Regions from separate parts of the Pantoea sp. ABR1s genome, predicted to be linked through region 1. Evidence: predicted binding sites of a transcription regulator. Region 1 holds the regulator's gene; each other region holds the start of a gene.

Region 1 (3,133 bases):
GAACCATCAATCTCCAGCGGAGTGAGCGGGTCGGGCAGATGATGCCGCAGACACTGTGCGCGTAAAGTCAGTAAGTCGGCCTTCGAATCGTAAGGCAAAACATACATAATAGGTCGGGTCGGATCCAGACCATGTTCAGACACGGGATCGGCCGGAATGGCCTTACTTTTTACCAAAAACGACAGTGGTAAATTAAGCAGTTTGTAATAGAGTTTACGCCAACCTGACATAGACAACATGAAGCCTCTTGTTAGCAAAGCGCCGCAAGCATACCAGAAAGCGCAGCGAAGATCTGTGGTGGTGCCAATTGCACGCAGCCCAGACATTGACGTCAATCCGATGAAAGGGTTCCCACATCATGGCAAATAATGCCACCGGACTTATCAGAATAGTAAAAGCTGCAGGTTACTCATGGCAGGGACTGCGTGCCGCCTGGCAACATGAAGCGGCGTTTCGGCAGGAAGCGCTGGCTGCGCTGGCCGCTATTGTTATCGCGTGCTGGCTGGATGTCGATGTGGTCTCCCGCATCCTCATGATTGGGGCGGTGGTGCTGGTGGTCATTGTTGAAATCCTCAATAGCGCCATTGAAGCAGTGGTCGACCGCATCGGTCAGGAGCATCATCCGCTGGCGGGTCGGGCAAAAGACATGGGCTCGGCGGCGGTGCTGATCAGCATCTTACTGGCACTCTTCGTCTGGATCGCGCTGCTCTGGACACATTTGCGATAAGCCTTCCATAACGCGTCTGAGGGCGCGTTTTCCCTGACAATCGGTTTCCATTTCACCAATACCTGTATATACTCACAGCGACTGTATAAACAACCAGGGGGCGGGATGAAAGCATTAACCAGCAGGCAGCAGCAGGTCTATGACCTGATTCGCGACCATATTTCTTCAACGGGCATGCCGCCTACGCGTGCCGAGATCGCCGCGCAGCTGGGCTTCCGTTCGCCGAACGCGGCAGAAGAGCATCTGAAAGCGCTGGCGCGCAAAGGCGTCATCGAGATCGTTTCCGGTGCATCGCGCGGCATTCGACTGTTAATGGAAGAAGAAGCCTCAGAAGGGCTACCGCTGATTGGCCGGGTTGCTGCCGGTGAGCCGATCATGGCGCAGGAACATATCGAAACCCACTACAAGGTCGATCCGGGCCTGTTTAAGCCGTCTGCTGACTTCCTGCTGCGCGTCAGCGGAATGTCGATGAAAGATATCGGGATTATGGATGGCGACCTGCTCGCGGTGCATAAAACCCAGGATGTGCGTAACGGCCAGGTTGTGGTTGCCCGCATTGATGATGAAGTCACCGTTAAGCGCTGGAAAAAGCAGGGTGCTATCGTGCATCTGCTGCCGGAAAACAGCGATTTTGACCCGATTGTTGTCGATACCCGTGCGCAGTCACTGACCATAGAAGGTCTGGCTGTTGGCGTGGTGCGCAACGGCGAGTGGCTCTGATTCTTCTGCCAGCGTGCATTCGCCTTCTCTGATGCTATTCTGTCTGCCCTAATTTTGTCGCTGCCTCTTTTGCGCAGCGACACTGAGCACGGAACGGCGAATGCGCTTTATTACGGCAACCGATAAAAATCTCTGGCGGCTTGCGCTGCCGATGATCCTTTCAAATATCACCGTTCCCTTACTGGGAGTGGTCGATACTGCAGTAATTGGTCATCTCGACAGCCCTGTCTATCTTGGCGGGGTTGCGGTCGGGACTACAGTGACCAGCTTCCTCTTTATGCTGCTGCTTTTCCTTCGAATGAGTACCACTGGCCTTACGGCGCAGGCATTTGGCGCTGGCGATAAAATGGCGCTGGCACGCGCGCTGACTCAGCCGCTGATCATTGCGCTGCTGGCGGGCGTACTGTTCATCGCTTTGCGTTATCCGATTATTCAGCTGTCGACCCATCTGGTTGGCGGCAATCCCGATGTACTCGAACAGGCGGCACTGTTTATTCAGATTCGCTGGCTCAGTGCGCCTGCCACGCTGGCAAACCTGGTCATTCTGGGCTGGCTGCTGGGCGTGCAGTATGCACGCGCGCCGGTGATCCTGCTGGTGGTGGGCAACCTGGTTAACATCGTGCTCGATCTCTGGCTGGTGATGGGGCTGCACTGGGGTGTCGCGGGGGCGGCAACCGCCACGGCGCTGGCGGAATACATTACGCTGGTTGTCGGCAGCATCATGGTCTGGCGGGTGTTAAAACTGCGCGGAATTACGCTTAGCCTGCTGAAGCAGAGCTGGCGCGGTGACAGCGGCCGGCTGCTGCGACTGAACCGGGATATCATGCTGCGCTCTCTGATGCTGCAACTCTGTTTTGCCTCGCTGACCGTACTGGGCGCCCGGCTGGGTCCGGATGTGGTGGCGGTTAACGCAGTATTACTGATGTTTATTACTTTTACTGCCTACGCGCTGGATGGCTTTGCCTATGCGGTTGAAGCTTTTGCGGGTGAGGCGCATGGTGCAAAAGATGGCAGCAAACTCCTGCGCGTCTGGCACTCTGCCTGTCGGCAGGCGGTAGTGGTGGCGCTGTTCTTCTCGCTGATCTATGCCATTTTTGGCCCGCAGATCGTTACTCTGCTGACCTCTCTTCAGTCACTTCAGCAGACAGCGGACCGCTATCTGGTCTGGCAGATGATAATGCCGCTGATCGGCGTCTGGTGTTATCTGCTGGATGGCATGTTCATCGGAGCGACGCGCGGGCGTGAGATGCGTAACAGCATGGTAGTTGCCGCAGCAGGCTATTTTCTGACGCTGCTTAGCGTACCGGTGCTGGGTAACCATGGTCTTTGGCTGGCAGTCACGGTTTTCCTGGCGCTGCGCGGCCTGTCGCTGTGGCTCATCTGGCGTAAGCACTGGCGTCAGAACAGCTGGTTCGATGCCTGAGTCAGCCGTGGCTGCACGCAAGCCGATACGGATTATTCTGTATTATTCCACGGTTAATAAATTGGCTACTACAATTAACTCTATGCAGCGCAGTTAACCAGCGCTTTGTATCGTTATTTTGTTAAGTAGCAAGATAATCATTAAAACCCGAGGATTGGAGGTCTGCCATGAATAAAGACGAAGCAAGCGGCAACTGGAAGCAGTTCAAAGGCAAAATGAAAGAGAAATGGGGCAAGCTGACCGACGATGATATGCAGGTTATC
Region 2 (3,133 bases), 920 kb from region 1:
ACGCGCTGACGGATTTCTGACAGCAGATCGTCAACCTGGGTACCGACCGGACGCACTTCGATGATCGGGTCCAGCAGACCGGTAGGACGCACCACCTGATCGATCACTTCGTCGCCCGACTTTTCCAGCTCATATTTGCCCGGCGTCGCCGAAACATAGATGGTCTGTGGTGCCAGTGCCTCAAACTCTTCAAACTTCATCGGACGGTTATCCAGCGCCGACGGCAGGCGGAAGCCGTACTCCACCAGCGTCTCTTTACGCGCCCGGTCGCCTTTGTACATGCCGCCAATCTGCGGAATGGTCACGTGCGACTCATCCACCACCAGCAGGCCATCGGCGGGCAGATAGTCAAACAGCGTCGGCGGCGCTTCGCCCGGTCCGCGTGCGGAGAGGTAGCGTGAGTAGTTCTCGATGCCGGAGCAGTAGCCCAGCTCGCTCATCATCTCCAGGTCAAACTGGGTACGCTGAGTAATGCGTTGCTCTTCCAGCAGCTTATTGTTCTCCAGCAGCACCCGGCGGCGGTCCGCCAGCTCGACTTTGATATCTTCCATCGCCTGCAGAATACGCTCACGCGGCGTCACGTAGTGCGTCTTGGGGTAGATGGTAAAGCGCGGCACGACCGAATCGATCTGGCCGGTCAGCGGGTCAAACAGCGACAGACGCTCAACCTCTTCGTCAAACAGCTCGACGCGCAGCGCAATATCGTCCGACTCCGCCGGGAAGATATCGATCACTTCGCCGCGCACCCGGAAGGTGCCGCGCTGGAACGCCTGGTCGTTGCGGGTGTACTGCAGCTCTGACAGACGGCGCAGAATACTGCGCTGATCGATAATCATGCCGCGGGTCAGGTGCAGCATCATTTTCAGATAGAGATCGGGATCGCCCAGACCGTAGATAGCCGAAACCGATGCCACCACAATGACATCGCGCCGTTCCAGCAGCGCCTTGGTGGCCGACAGACGCATCTGTTCGATATGTTCGTTCACCGACGCATCCTTTTCGATAAAGGTGTCGGAGCTCGGCACATAGGCTTCAGGCTGGTAGTAGTCGTAGTAAGAGACGAAAAACTCGACGGCGTTATCCGGGAAAAACTCTTTCATCTCGCCATAGAGCTGGGCGGCCAGCGTCTTGTTGGGCGCCAGCACCATGGTCGGACGGTTGAGGTCGGCAATCACGTTGGCGACGGTAAACGTTTTACCGGAGCCGGTTACGCCTAATAAGGTCTGATGGGCCAGTCCATCCTCCAGCCCCTCTTCCAGGCGACGTATCGCCTCAGGCTGGTCGCCCGAAGGTTTAAAGGCGGAGTTCAATTTAAAGGCTTTGCTCATGAATGCAGTTCCTGCTGGAGAAGTCGGCGGGCAGGCACTTATTTTACTCTGCTATGGTGATTTTGCCAGAAAATAATACTGGATATAAAAACAGTATTGGTGCAATGTTAACGCCAGCAGGATGGCACCTGATGTCCCTGCAGGCTGGCAGCGTTATCGCTCAGCATGTTGCGCAATGTTATCCCCAGGCAGGGATCTGATTTAACATTTGTCAATAGAGTGTCACAAAATTACAGTACGGTTACCTGACAGATAATTCTCAGGCTTGTTTTTTGATAAGCAACTGATTTTACTGACATAAGGCTATGAGGCCAGATTCTCGTCATTATGTTACCAGGCCGCGTATTTCCTCGCTTCCAACTGGTTTTCATTACCTAATGCACAAGGTTATCCACAGGAATGGTGGATAAGTGATGGCAGCCCCGACGCCATCTGCTGTGTATAATTTTTCCCTGCCTTCTCACTACCGTGAAAATAATTTTTTTTGCGTTAAATTTCGCGTCGCCTGCTGACGGATTATTCTGCAATTTTAATCTGTCACCGGGTGTCGTACGCAAATTTGCACGCCTCATACTAAGATTCTTAATCGGACTTCCTGCCACGTTACAGTACGTCTGCACCAGAAACAGCGCTCCAGGGCACTGCAAAAGTGCAGATGCGTGGTCACCGTGGGGAATTGATAAGTTTTTCTCACCTTTCATCCCTGATACGTGGCGCTGCAGCAGGAAACAGGGCCGTTTTTAGATCTGGCCTGGGAATTGCAGGAGTCAGTAGCGTCACCGCGCGGAACGCGCACTGTGCTGCAATGGCGAGGCTGCCGTTGCTGATGACTTGTTTGCCAGACGACAGAGCGCGGAAGCAATCAGGCTAACGATCGGGAAGGAGAGTGTCAGATGCTGAGTTTACGTTCGGTAAATCAATTTTACGGTCAAAACCATATTCTGTGGGATGTGGACCTGGATCTGTCGCCTGGCACCTGCACCGGCATTCTGGGCCGTCCTGGCATGGGCAAAACCACGCTGGTGAACTGCATCATGGGCAGATTGCCGATTAACAGCGGCTCTATCTCCTGGAAAGAGGATGGCTCGCCGCCGGAAGATCTGCTGCTGCAACCGGCTGAACAGCGGGCGCAGATGGGGATTGGCTATGTGCCGCAGGGCCGCCATATTTTTACCCAGATGAGCGTGGAAGATAATCTGCTGATTGCCCTGCTGGCGGGTGCCAGCCAGCGCGACCGCCATCGCGCCATTCCCGAAATGGTATTCGACCTCTTCCCGGCGCTCTACTCTCTGCGCCAGCAGCGCAGTGGCGATCTGCCGATCGATCAGCAGCAACAGCTGGCCCTGGCGCGCGCGCTGGTGCTGCAGCCCAAACTGCTGATTCTGGATGAGCCGACCGACGGGATGTCGCCGTGGCTGGAAGAGGAGATGGGCAATCTGATCCGTCGGCTTAACCTCGACTACGGGCTGACCATCCTGCTGCTGGAGCAGCGCCTGTCGCTGATCCGTCGCGTGGCGGACTATTTCCTGCTGCTGCACCGCGGCCGCAATGTGGCGCAGGGCAGCATGGAACAGCTTGATGACCACACCGTCGATAAATGGCTGACGGTGGCCTGACATTCAGCGCCTGCCCCACCGGGCGTAAGTGTTGCAGGCAGGCTGAAGACGGAGCGCGCAGAACCACCGGAGCGTGTGCACAGCGCGTGAGGATGGTGAGCACTGCCCGGATTCAGCACGACAAATAAAATAGCCAGGCTACGCGGTTACTCCGGCAACGTCAGGTAGTGACCACAGGACGCCTGCTGC
Region 3 (3,133 bases), 990 kb from region 1:
AGATGCGGGTACGATCGTCGATACCCCAGCCAATAATCAGCGCATCTTTACCCGATTTTTTGCGGCTGCCGGTCAGGCAGAACGCGACATAATCGATCAGCAAACCATCCAGCAGACTGCACATGGTGCGGGCGGTGTTCTGGTCCAGACTCAGCTTCTGGCGCACCGGCATAAAAACATGGTCGATCAGCGCATCAATCGGATGTTCGCGACCAATCGCGGCAATTTTATTACGAAGTTTAGCGGGTCTGACATGACGCAGGACGCTGATCAGCTCATCCTGGAGTGTGGTCCAGCCGTCATGGGCATCTACATCGCCACCTTCCAGCAGTGCCTTAACTTTACCGACCGGCACGCCGCTTTCAATCCAGCGCATAATTTCTTCGATGCGATGAACATCTTCTTCGTCAAACTGACGATGTCCGCCTTCGGTACGTTGCGGCTTCAGTAAGCCATAACGACGCTGCCAGGCGCGCAGGGTGACTGGGTTTATGCCACAGCGCTCGGCGACGTCACCGATACTGTATAAGGTCATAAATTCCTCTTTCGATTGGTCTGAGTGCAATTACCATAACGAAGCCGACTAAGTTGTACAATACATTTCTCGATGTACAACTTGACTGATACGCCGTTTCTCCGTTATATCTCATATAAGAGAATTATTCCCAAATATGAGAAATCACCATGTCAGAGCTGAATACGGAGCAACGACTGGCGGTGAGGCTGGCAGAATTACGCCTGCAACGCGGCTGGTCGCTGGATGAACTTGCTGTCGCAACGGGCATCAGTCGTGCGTCATTATCGCGCATTGAGCGAAGCGAGACCAGCCCTACTGCTGCGCTGCTTAACCGTCTATGTGTTGCCTACGGATTAACGATGTCGCGCCTGCTCAGTGAAGTGGAGGAGGAGTCCAGTTTGCTGATCAGAGATGACCAGCAGCCCGTGTGGCAGGATGAATCCAGCGGATTTATTCGCCGGAATGTCTCACCCCCTGCGGTTCATTTCCGATGCGAACTGGTTGAGGGCAGATTACGGCCTGGTGCACGTATAGATTACGATGCGCCACCCATTCAGGGGCTGGAGCAGCATATCTGGCTACGCGAAGGCGGCCTCACCGTCACGATGGGGGCGCAGCAGTGGGCGCTGAAGCCCGGTGATTGCTTACGTTTTCATCTGGTCGGGAAATCGGCTTTTGAGGCGCACCTGACTGACGGCGCGCGCTATTTACTGGTGGTGGCGAAACCATGATCGATTACACAATACTTCGCGCCGACGAAGCGCAACCGCAACTGGGTGAACTGACGGAGGTGCTGCAGGCCTGTGTGGCAGACGAAGCCAGCGTCGGCTTTATTGATGCTGAAGACGAAGAGGTGATAACGCGATTCTGGCAGCAGCGGATCGCCGGTCTGGCAGATGGGGACAGCGAACTATTCGTTGCGCGGCAGCACGGTCGCATCGTGGGCACGGTCATTCTCAGTGGCAGCGCGATGCCTAATGGCCGACACCGGGCGGAGATCAGCAAACTGCTGGTGCATCCGCAGGCGCGCCGTCAGGGCATCGCGCGTGAGCTGATGCAGCGCGCTGAGCAGCAGGCCCGTGCGCAGGGCAAAACGCTGCTGGTGCTGGATACGCGCAGCGGCGATGTCGCCAGCGATCTCTATCGCTCGCTGGGCTGGCAGGTGGCGGGGTCGATCCCGTTTTATGCCGAATCCACCGCGGGCGTGCTGGATGCCACCACCTATATGTACAAAGTGCTGGCGTAGCCAGCCGCTAGCTCATGCGGCTGGCCTTTCTTCGTGCCGGACCGGCCCGGGTTGACGGGCTGCCCGCACGGCCCTGAAACGGGCAACTGCTGAAATTTACGACGTCGCACGAAAAATTCGGTGCGAAAGCTGACGCCAACAGGATACTGTGTAAAAATACAGGCCATATTTTCGGTGTGGTAACGCAAATCATGGCCCTGACAGCCGCAGTAAAAAGCCAGATAGCGCAATGGTATAAAGCGCTTCAGGAGCAGGTGCCTGACTTCATCCCACGTGCGCCGCAGCGCCAGATGATCGCCGAAGTGGCGAAATGCCTGGCGGGCGACGATTCGCGCCATCTGGCGGTTGAAGCGCCAACCGGCGTGGGCAAAACCCTCTCTTATCTGATCCCGGGCATCGCGGCCAGCCGCGCCCAGGAGAAGCGGCTGGTGATCAGCACCGCCAACGTGGCGCTGCAGGATCAAATCTTCACCAAAGATCTGCCGCTGCTGAAAAAAATCATTCCCGATCTCACCTTTACTGCCGCCTTTGGCCGCGGGCGCTATGTCTGTCCGCGTAATCTGGCGGCGATGGCGGCCGATGACGATGAGCAGGGCGATCTGCTGCTTTATCTGGACGATGACGCCGTCAGCAGCACTAAAGAGGAGCAGACGCAGTGTGGCCGGTTGCAGAAATCGCTGGATCGCTATCAGTGGGATGGCCTGCGCGACCACAGCGACGAGAACGTCAGCGACAGCCTGTGGCAGCGGCTCTCCACCGACAAAGCGAGCTGCCTTGGCGCACACTGTCGCTGGTATCGTGAATGCCCGTTCTTTGTGGCGCGGCGCGAAATCGAGCAGGTCGATGTAGTGGTGGCGAACCATGCGCTGGTCATGGCAGCAATGGAGAATGAGTCGGTGCTGCCACCGGCAAAAAACCTGATGCTGGTGCTGGATGAAGGGCATCACCTGCCGGAAGTGGCCCGCGATGCGCTGGAGATGAGCGCCGACATCACGCCGGGCTGGAGCAGCCTGCAGCTCGACCTCTTTATCAAGCTGGTGGAGAGCATCATGACGCAGATGCGGCCAAAATCACCGCCGCCGCTGGCTAACCCGGAGCGGCTGAAAGCGCACTGCGATGAGCTGCGCGAACTGCTGACGATTACCGCTCAGGCGCTGAATCCGCTGCTGCCACCGCATAACCAGCCGGGCGAATTCCGCTTTGTGCTGGGCGCGTTGCCGCAGGAGTTGCTGGATCTCTGCGCCCGGCTCTTTAAGCTCAGCGATGCGCTGCGCGGCCTGAGTGAAGGTTTGATTAATGCGCTGAGCGAGCAGACCGGCAAGGTGGATGTGGTGCGACTGCATCGCAATCTGCTGCAGCTCAATCGCCAG
Region 4 (3,133 bases), 1.1 Mb from region 1:
CTGGTGCTGGAGCCGGAGCTGGCGCCGGAGCAGCGACGTCATCCTGACCGAAGCGGTATGAAACGCCTACGCTCAGCATGCCGTTGTCTGGACGAGTACCAACGGTCTGTGCATCACCGATGTTGTTAACCCACTGGTAATCCAGACGGGTAGCCCAGTTTTTGGTCAGCGCATATTCAACACCAACAGCAGCCAGCGGAGATACGCCGGTGTCGTGGTCGCTGATGCGGCCAGTAGTTGGGTTAGTCTGCGTTGAGTCTGCACGCCATACCATGCCGCCCAGACGAGTATACACGTCCAGATCGTCATAGATTGGGTAGCTCAGTTTAGCAGCCAGCTGAACGCCCTGTGCTTTGAATGCGCCGTTAGTCACGTTGCCTTTGTTAGGCATGCGACCCAGCCAGTCATAGCCCAGCTCGAAGCCCAGGTATGGATTTGCCTGGTAACCAACGAATGCACCTGCACCCAGCTGGCTTTCATGAGTTGGACCGTCATTGTTTTCGTAACCGTTACCGTAGTAACCAGTGTCGTGATACTGAGACCAGCCCAGTTTAGCACCGGTGTACCAGGTGTCATCTTTCGGAGCGGCCTGCGCTACGGTAGCGAAGCCAGCCAGTGCCACTGCAATTGCGATAGCTGTCTTTTTCATTTTGCGCCTCGTTATCATCCAAATAGGCAATGAGCAAAAAGGTTGCTCTTGGTTTAAATCCTTCGCCGGGTCAAAACGCTCGCTTATGACTCTACCGCAAAAAACGGAGGTTATTGAGCACCCTGGCGAGCTAAAGTCTACAACGAGATTGGAAACTTACAAGTATGATGTGAGGCGCTTATGTAAAAAAACAGCGATTTATACACAATTTCTAACAATTAGGCTGGTCTTATCGTCGCGGCAAAAAGCCCTAAAAACTTGCTAAACCATTGTCAACGCTCGAACTAACAGAATCAGTGGTTTAGCTGCGACAGATAAGAAAAATAGCTTGGGAAACTTCTGATTTTTACTTAATGAAACAAATCCGACTGAATTTTTATCGCAGTTTGCGGTCTGAGAGGCGCTTCTGATGTCCCGCTTGCACGCAAAATCAATCCTAACGCTTCACCCTCTGCCGCCGCATTTTCAAGTTGACGTCGTTCATCTTCGTCAAGATCGTAAGGAATCCATGCCAGAACGACACTGTAATTTCCTGTACGCAATGCTTTAACCATCGCTTCAACCGCATTCAGACGTTCAGAATCGGCGATATGCATACTTTTATCCAGTGGTAATCCTGATTCCTGCAGCCAGGTGCGATTCAGTTTATATGCCGGTGTTAACCACAACTGCCAGCGTGATTGCTGACTCAGCTGCTGCAATAAAGGCAACAGCAACATCTGCATCATACCGGGCTGTTCGCTGTAGCGTAACTCAGTAATTCCACCGCCCTGAGAGGCCGGAACGGAAGAGGACGCATAATGATGAGCATAGCGTGAATTATTAGGATGTTGTGTTCGCATAAGTTAATCACCAGCAGTGGACTGTATGAATATACAGTACTGTCATCCTGGATAAAGATCAACCCAAATTTCTGAAAACGCCTCGCAAAATCGCGACAAGATTAGTTGAAACGCTATTTATTCATTGAACCCGTTGACGCTTTTTTTTATCTTCTAATTACCTGATACCCAAGGTAATTTACGATATATTTCTTACATGGAGGTGGTGCAATGAAAAAGGTGAATCCGGTTGTAGAGCGCTCCAGAGCGCGCCTGGCCCCATTAGGAACAATAGAGTCGCGCACCCAGTTCGGAGGCTATGCCCTGGCTGTAGAAAGTGTGGTTTTTGCCTTAATTAATAAAGACGAACTCTATCTGCGTGCCAGTGAACCTTTGCGGGAATACCTTACAGATCGTCCGCTGCAACCCCTGATTTTTCGCAAGCGGGGCAAGCTGGTGAGTCTCAATTACTTTCGGGTCGATGAGGCGTTGTGGCGCGACCCTGACCATCTGCTGGCGCTCTCTGCTGCCTCTTTAGAAACGGCGCAGCTGGAGTTGCAGGACCGACAATCCTCACCGCGGTTAAAAGATCTGCCAAATCTCAGCGTACGTATGGAGATGATGCTGTACGAGGCGGGCGTCATGAGCGTCAATCATCTCTACCAGATGGGGGCTAAACAGTGCTGGCTGAAGCTTAAAGCGATCAACCAGCACGTTGGGTTCCAGACATTACTTGCGCTGCAGGGGGCCATCACGGGCCACCATGCCGCTGCGCTGCCGCAGGCGACACGGGCGGAGCTGAATGCGTGGTTCCAGCGCACGCTTTTATCAAACCCCAATCTCAGAAACGGCGAAGGCTAATCAGTGATTAGCGTGCGGCGCAGGCGAGCCACATCGGGCATTAATGCCACCAGCAGACCGAGTTGCTGGAGCACCAGCGGCGCACGCGTATCCGCATCTGCGGCCAGCTGGCTGATTCGCTGAGCCAGTTGATGGCGCATCGTTTCTACGTGCTCATCGCTGACAACTTCCGTCTGCAGCACATCCTCCACATAGCAAACCGTATCATCCAGCAATGTCAGCAGTTCGGGTGCGGTAATTTTATCGCGGTGAGCGCCCAGCGCAGAAATGTAACTCAGAAACGAATGGTTGGAGCAAAGCAGCTGAAAAGCCGAATCGCGCAGCTTCTGGCTGGTGCGACTTTCACTGCTCATGTTTGAGACCACCGACGCCAGTTCAGCATCCGCGTTATGCGCATCACGCCGTGCAATGCGATAGGCGAGACGGTTATCTTTGCCCTGATGATATTGCTCCATGATCGCGTCCAGATAGCGGCAATTCGCTTTCAGCGTTCGTTCTGCCACGGCAGGTAACTGACGAAAGCGCCAGTCAGGCCAGATAAACGCGACAGCCAGCCAGGCCAGGCCACAGCCCAGTAAGGTATCCACTACCCGCGGCAGGGCAACTTCAAACCCTTCACCCAGCAGGTTAAAGCAGAGCAGCACCAGCAGAGTGATAAACAGCGTGGCCTGTGCATACTGCACCTGCCTGAAAGCGAAGAACAGTACGCCCGTGATTACTATCAGGATTAACTGACCTTCAATCGAAGGCACCAGCCATAAAACGGGCAGACCAATCGCAATCCCCGCCAGCGTTCCGCCGA

What was found. Region 1 encodes LexA, which represses DNA repair genes until DNA is damaged. Its sites were predicted from a motif close to TNCTGTATGTACATACAGNA; they were not measured.
Region 2: a site for LexA is predicted at 1,405-1,424, ahead of uvrB (excinuclease ABC subunit UvrB). Genes of this name have one in related genera too.
Region 3: a site for LexA is predicted at 1,908-1,927, ahead of dinG (ATP-dependent DNA helicase DinG). Genes of this name have one in related genera too.
Region 4: a site for LexA is predicted at 1,511-1,530, ahead of sulA (SOS-induced cell division inhibitor SulA). Genes of this name have one in related genera too.

The regions. Positions count from the first base shown of each region.
Region 1 is NZ_CM173823.1:3,813,384-3,816,516, reverse strand. Features, by position in the region: gene plsB (glycerol-3-phosphate 1-O-acyltransferase PlsB) at 1-230, opposite strand, end outside; gene ACXKZD_RS17990 (diacylglycerol kinase) at 359-727, shown strand; gene lexA (transcriptional repressor LexA) at 833-1,447, shown strand; gene dinF (MATE family efflux transporter DinF) at 1,548-2,870, shown strand; gene ACXKZD_RS17975 (CsbD family protein) at 3,038-3,133, shown strand, end outside.
Region 2 is NZ_CM173823.1:2,894,084-2,897,216, forward strand. Features, by position in the region: gene uvrB (excinuclease ABC subunit UvrB) at 1-1,328, opposite strand, end outside; gene ACXKZD_RS13625 (ABC transporter ATP-binding protein) at 2,222-2,944, shown strand; gene bioD (dethiobiotin synthase) at 3,091-3,133, opposite strand, start outside.
Region 3 is NZ_CM173823.1:2,825,569-2,828,701, reverse strand. Features, by position in the region: gene ACXKZD_RS13300 (MerR family transcriptional regulator) at 1-535, opposite strand, end outside; gene ACXKZD_RS13295 (helix-turn-helix domain-containing protein) at 685-1,248, shown strand; gene ACXKZD_RS13290 (GNAT family N-acetyltransferase) at 1,245-1,763, shown strand; gene dinG (ATP-dependent DNA helicase DinG) at 1,955-3,133, shown strand, end outside.
Region 4 is NZ_CM173823.1:2,668,475-2,671,607, reverse strand. Features, by position in the region: gene ompA (porin OmpA) at 1-649, opposite strand, end outside; gene sulA (SOS-induced cell division inhibitor SulA) at 1,000-1,491, opposite strand; gene ACXKZD_RS12610 (TfoX/Sxy family DNA transformation protein) at 1,702-2,331, shown strand; gene yccS (YccS family putative transporter) at 2,328-3,133, opposite strand, start outside.